DNA from 3 places in the Peptoniphilus hominis (ex Hitch et al. 2025) genome. Region 3 is predicted to be linked to each of the others. Evidence: predicted binding sites of a transcription regulator. Region 3 holds the regulator's gene; each other region holds the start of a gene.

Region 1 (2,249 bases), on a different contig from region 3:
GATGTTGTTACAAAATTATTTGACGAATACGCTGAAAAGTATGCAGATAGAAATGGTGGATACACTAGAGTATTGAAGATGGGTCCAAGACGTGGAGACGGTGCAGAAATTTCAATTATAGAATTAGTATAAGGAAATCCAATGGGGTTTCCTTTTTTTTATACTTTTGGAGGTTCTATGCTTTATAGAAGTATTTATAGTTCTCCCCTGGGGAAAATTTTAATCCTTTTCCATGAGGGCACTCTTCTTGGACTTTATTTTGAAGGGCAAAAAGAATTTAATGACATTATGAAGGATGAAGAGGTAAAAAATTTTGATGATGGGAAGGATTTTGAGATAAAAGATAAAAATCTTAGGGGTGAGAGTCTTGATTATGATAAAAATAAAGTGTCTGGAGAAAAATTTTGTGACGATAAAATTTTAGGAGATACTAAAAAATGGTTGGACCTATATTTTTCTGGCGAGGACCCAAATTTTACACCTAAGTTAAAACTGGAAGGCACAGAATTTAGAAAAGATGTGTGGAAAATTTTGTTGGAGATCCTCTATGGCGAAACTCTTACCTATAAAGACATTGCAAATAAACTTATAGCAAGTGGCAAGTACGAGAGAATGTCGGCACAGGCAGTGGGCGGTGCAGTAGGGCACAATCCTCTTTCTATAATCATCCCTTGCCACAGGGTTGTTGGGACAAGTGGATCTCTTACTGGCTATGCAGGAGGGCTTGGTAGAAAGGTAAGGCTCCTAGAACTTGAAGGCATAGATGTAAATAAATTTTTCATGCCAAAAAATCACAAATAATTTTTATTAAAAAATTTTAAGGAGAGTTTAAAAAATTCTCTCCGCAAATTACTTCAAGAAAATTTTATAATATTTTGTTACTTTTAAGCTTGAAAAAATTTTTCTAATGTATTATCATATAAGTATTAGCAGAAGACATTAGTGAGTGCTAAATTTAAGGAGGTTAATATAGATGAAACTTAGACCACTTGACGATAAAATCGTCATCAAGAAAATTGAAAAAGAAGAAACAACTGCTTCAGGCATAGTTCTTCCATCATCAGCCAAGGAAGAATCAAACATTGCAGAAGTTGTTGCAACGGGAAATAAGTTAGATACAGACGAAGACATGAAGGGTCTTGTAAAAGTTGGAGACAAGATTATTTTCTCAAAGTATGCAGGAAATGACATCGAACTTGACAAGGAAAAGTACACAATTATAAAATTCCAAGATATCTTGGCAGTTATTGAATAAGGAGTGATAACATGGCAAAGGAAATTAAATTTTCAGAAGATGCTAGAAAAGGCTTAATAAAAGGAATAAATACTCTTGCTGATACAGTTAAGGTTACACTTGGACCTAAGGGCAGAAATGTAATTTTAGACAAGGAATATGGCACACCACTTATTACAAATGATGGTGTTACTATTGCAAGAGAAATTGAATGTGAAGATAAATTTGAAAACATGGGGGCACAACTTTTAAAGGAAGTTGCTACAAAGACTAATGATGTTGCAGGTGACGGCACAACAACAGCTACTCTACTTGCTCAAGCAATTATTAGAGAAGGAATGAGAAACCTTGCAGCAGGTGCAAACCCAATGGTTCTACAAAAGGGAATTGAAAAGGCAGTGGAAAAAACTGTTGAAGAAATCAAAAACTTCTCTACAGAAGTTTCTTCAAAGGAAGCAATTGAACAAGTTGCATCAATTTCAGCTGCCAATGAACAAGTTGGAAAGCTCATCTCTGAAGCAATGGAAAAAGTTGGCAACGACGGTGTAATCACTGTTGAAGAATCAAAATCAATGGGGACAAGTCTTGATGTAGTTGAAGGTATGCAATTTGACAGGGGATACCTTTCTCCATACATGGTGACAGATTCTGACAAAATGGTTGCAGAATTAGAAGACCCATACATTTTAATTACAGACAAAAAGATTTCAAATATACAAGAAATTTTGCCACTACTTGAACAAGTTCTTCAATCATCAAAACCACTTCTTATCATAGCAGATGACATTGATGGCGAAGCCCTAGCAACTCTAGTTGTAAACTCTCTAAGAGGAACACTAAATGTAGTTGGAGTAAAGGCTCCAGGCTATGGCGACAGAAGAAAAGATATGCTACAAGATATAGCAATTTTAACTGGTGGACAAGTTGTATCATCTGATTTAGGTCAAGACCTTAAAGATGCAACAATTGATATGCTTGGCTCTGCATCAAAGGTAAGAGTAGAAAAAGATCTTAC
Region 2 (2,249 bases), on a different contig from region 3:
TTATTCCCGTCACCTTGGTTTGTGAATGGCCTTCCACTTGTCCAATGAAATCTCTCACAGACTCAAAGTCCTTAGTCTCTGGTCTATTCCTATTGATGACAAAGTAGTGGTCGTAGCCCTCTCTTTTTAAAATATCTCTATACCTGCCAAGAGAAAGTGAACCCTTAGGATTGCCGCCAACATCTAACACAGCTCTGTAGTTTTTATTTTCAAGTGGTTTTAAAATTGCCGCATCAACTGCTGGTATATCCAAGGCATTTTTTTCACGCATACTAGATGAAAAGGATTCCACGCCGTGCTCGCTCAAAAAATCCATTTTCTCTCTCAGTCTAAAGTATGTATTAATAATATCAAGATCAACTGCTGCAACCTTGTCAAAGTACCTTCTAAGGTACAAGGCATAGTTAATTGCAAACTCTGTCTTTCCACTGCCAAAGTGTCCTGTAATAATTTTTATCCTATTGCCTGTTTCTACTTCAGTAAACATTTCTCCTCCCTTCTAAAACACCAACTATATTATACATCAATTGAAAACATTTGAAAACAATTGCAGGTTTATTTTAAATTAATTATTTCATTTTATTTAATTTCTTCCCATAAAAATTTTTTGGCTTCTTAAAAATATTTTTATGAATCAGCTTGTTTTAGAGCTTAAAAAAATTTCACAAAATTAATATATTTTTCTTAAAAATAAATTTTTGACGGTAAAAAAATTTTTGAAAATTTTAAATTTAAGGCGAAAAAATATTTTTTTAAGAAAATTTTTATGAAAAAAATAAAAATCTCATAAAAATTTGACTATTTATATGAAAAGATATATATTATTAGCAGACACACTTATCGAGTGCTAATAATTTTGAAAATTTTGAAAAAATAAAATTGAAGAAAGGTGATTAAATGAAAAATAAAAAATACAATGCTGAAACCGAAAGACTAATGGACTTAATGATCAACTCCATTTACACAAATAAAGAAATATTTTTGCGTGAACTAATTTCAAATGCCTCTGACGCCATGGACAAGATGTACTACATCGCCCTTAACGACGACAAGGTGAAATTCAACCACGAGGATTATTACATTAGAATAAGACCTGACAAGGAAAAGAGAACTATTAGCATTGAAGATAACGGCATAGGCATGACTGAAGATGAACTTGTAGCCAACTTGGGCACAATAGCAAAGTCTGGCTCCCTTGATTTTAAAAACCTAAATGAAAAAAATGAGGACCACGAAATAATTGGACAATTTGGCGTGGGCTTTTACTCTGCCTTTATGGTTGCCGATGAGATTAATGTCCTCACAAGGTCCTATAAGGAAGATGGGGCTCACCTTTGGAAGTCCAAGGGCGCCAAGGGCTACACAATTTCTGATGGGGAAAAAGATTCTCATGGCACTATAGTAACTCTCCACTTAAAGGAAAACACAAAAGACGAGGACTATGACAAGTACCTTGACGAATACGAAATAAGAGAACTTGTCAGCCACTACTCTAACTACATCTCCTACCCAATAAAGATGGAAGTGGAAAAGAAAAGACCAGCTCCTGATTCCACAGAAGAGAATCCAAAATTTGAATCCTATAGAGAAGATGATGTTCTCAACTCCTCTGTTCCTATGTGGAGAAAAAATAAAAACGAATTGAAGGAGGAGGACTACAACAACTTCTTTAGGCAAAGACACTTTGGCTTTGAAGATCCCCTTGCCCACCTTCACATCAGCGTGGAAGGCATGATTTCCTTTAAGGCCATCCTATACATTCCATCAAGAAGACCCTTTGACTTCTTGAGTCCAGATAGAAAGGGCGGACTTGAACTTTACTCCAACGGAGTCCTAATCATGGAAAAATGCGAAGACCTACTTCCAGATTATTTGAACTTCGTCAAGGGTGTAGTGGACTCTGAAGACATTTCCCTAAACATTTCTCGTGAAATGCTACAAAAAACTCGCGAACTACAACTTATAAAGAAAAACATAGAAAAGAAAATCTTAGAAGAACTTGCAAAAATTCTTAAAAATGACAGGGAAAAATATGCTGAATTCTTCAAAAACTTTGGTGTAAGCTTAAAATCTGGTGCCTACGAAAACTTTGGCGCCGACAAGGACAAGTTAAAAGACTTATTTATCTATGACACGACAAAGAGAGGGGATGTGACCTTTAACGAATACAGGAAGGACATGGGACCAGATCAAGACTTCATCTATTACGCCAATGGCACATCTCTTGACGCCATCAAGGACCTTCCGCA
Region 3 (2,249 bases):
CTCTTAGCAGTTTCTCCTACTAATCTTTCTCCATCTTTTGTAAAAGCTACAACAGAAGGTGTAGTTCTATTACCTTCGATGTTTGGAATTATTACAGCGTCTCCGCCTTCCATTACTGCTACTGCAGAGTTAGTTGTTCCTAAATCAATACCAATTATTTTTCCCATATAAATTACCTCCTAAATAATTCACTTATTGTGAAACTTTGACCATTGCAGGTCTTAACGTTTTGTCATTAATTAAATAACCCTTTTGTAAAACTTCAATTACATAGCCACTGTCGTATTCATCAGAATCTTCAGTTAATACTGCGTGGTGATAAGTTGGGTCGAACTCTTCACCAAGTGCCTTCATCTCAACTATACCTTCCTTTTTAAGGACATCAGTAAGTTGATCTTTTATCATCAATATCCCGTCATAAGTTGAGTCCTTTTCTCCAATAGAATCTAGGGCTCTCTCAAAATTGTCAAGAACGGGAAGTAAGTCATTTACTATTTTTTTAACTCCAAGCTCAACATATTCAGTCTTTTGCGCTTCAGTTCTTCTCTTGTAGTTTGCAAAGTCTGCTTGAAGTCTCATGAACTTGTCCATTAAATCTTGGTACTTTTCATCATCAGATGAGTCATTGGTAACTTCTTGACTATCATCTTGAACTTCTTCCTCTTTAACTACATCTTCTATATTTTCATTTTCTAATTCTTTATTTTCATCTAAGTTATCTTTTTTTATATCTTCATTTGTCATGTACTCCCTCACATTTCTTTTAATCCTCTCGTCAAAGCGTCGCTAAAAGTTTTAACCACCTTAACCAATCTCGTGTAATCAATCCTAACTGGTCCAATTAGTCCAATGCTGCCATAGATGCCAAAGTCCTTGGCAAAGGGTGCCCGAATGATTGTGTTTTCTTTCATAAGGCTTGCACTGTTTTCTGAACCAATAATCACTTCCACATCTCCTGTGAAGTTATCATTATTTAAGATTTGAAATAAACTGTCTCTGTCCTCAACTAAACTCATAAAATCTTTAGCCTTGTCAAGATCCCTATATTCGTCAAAATTTAAAATATTAGTGAGGCCGTCATAATAAATTTCAATGGATGAGACCTTTTTATTAAACTTGCTTGCAATTTTTACAACATTGGAAATAAAATTTCCATGCCTAATCATGTCATCGGAAAGAGAAATTTTTAGTGACTCAATTTTGTCAAAATCAATTCCCGACATCTTTTCATTTAAAACCTTCTCTATATAATAAAAATCTTCGTCAGGAATATTTTCAATTTCTAAAAAATATCTCTCAATAACTCCTCTGTCCCCTATTAGAACTAAGAGTGCTGTTTTTTCGTCAATTTTTACTAGAGTAAGTCTTTTTATCTTTGTGTCAGCCTTTTGCGGTGTAATAAGATATGCCGTACAGTTGCTGACGCTGGCAAGTAAGTTTACAGAATTTTTATAAAAGTCTTCAATATTTCTTGAAGTGTATAAAAGTCTGTCCTTGATTTTTTCTGAAGCATCTATGTCATGAAATTCATTTAAACTTTTAAAAAACTCATCAACATAAAATCTATAAGCCTTGTCAGAAGGAATTCTTCCAGCTGATTGATGTGGCTTATTTAAAAAACCAAGATCTTCAAGATCTGCCATTTCATTTCTTATTGTCGCTGAACTAACTCCAAGGTCGTAATCTTTGGATAGAGTTCGTGACCCGACGGGAGTGGGCATATCAATGTATGCCTCAATTATGGCATTTAAAATATTTATTTTTCTAGTATCCATAATTCCCTCCTTTGTTAGCACTCATTAATGTCGAGTGCTAATCTATTTATATAGTACCCTCTTCCAAAAGCTTTGTCAAGGATATTTCAAAAATTTTTTTCTTTTATTCTAGAAAATTATTCTAGAAAATTTTTTTAATTTTATTTTTATGAGAATACTTTAAATTTTAACTTAATATAATTTTTATTATCCATAGTCTCTGTGTATAAACTCATGATTTTTTAAAATTAATTACTTGCTTCTCAAAATTTTTTAACAAGACCCTGAAATTTTTTTATCTTATCTTATTGAATACTCTTCCTTCTCATTGAATACTAATAGCTATAAATTAAATTTATTCCAATCTTCAAGCTATTTATGTTAAAATTAGTAATTGGAGATGATTTAATTGAAAAAAAGTGAAACTACATCTTTTATTATCACAATTGTAGCTGCAGTTTTAATTGCACTCTTTGTGAGAAATTTTATTTTTAA

What was found. The regulator HrcA, encoded in region 3, represses chaperone genes, less so after heat shock. The targets are predictions, from matches to a motif close to ATTAGCACTCNATANTATNGAGTGCTAAT.
Region 1: a site for HrcA is predicted at 926-954, ahead of WMO19_RS05530 (co-chaperone GroES). Genes of this name have one in related genera too.
Region 2: a site for HrcA is predicted at 824-852, ahead of htpG (molecular chaperone HtpG). Genes of this name have one in related genera too.

What each region holds. Positions count from the first base shown of each region.
Region 1 is NZ_JBBMFO010000014.1:14,169-16,417, forward strand. It holds gene rplQ (50S ribosomal protein L17) at 1-132, shown strand, start outside; gene WMO19_RS05525 (methylated-DNA--[protein]-cysteine S-methyltransferase) at 178-801, shown strand; gene WMO19_RS05530 (co-chaperone GroES) at 974-1,255, shown strand; gene groL (chaperonin GroEL) at 1,267-2,249, shown strand, end outside.
Region 2 is NZ_JBBMFO010000024.1:8,501-10,749, forward strand. It holds gene WMO19_RS07430 (ATP-binding protein) at 1-487, opposite strand, end outside; gene htpG (molecular chaperone HtpG) at 898-2,249, shown strand, end outside.
Region 3 is NZ_JBBMFO010000013.1:6,754-9,002, forward strand. It holds gene dnaK (molecular chaperone DnaK) at 1-167, opposite strand, end outside; gene grpE (nucleotide exchange factor GrpE) at 193-744, opposite strand; gene hrcA (heat-inducible transcriptional repressor HrcA) at 753-1,775, opposite strand; gene lepB (signal peptidase I) at 2,164-2,249, shown strand, end outside.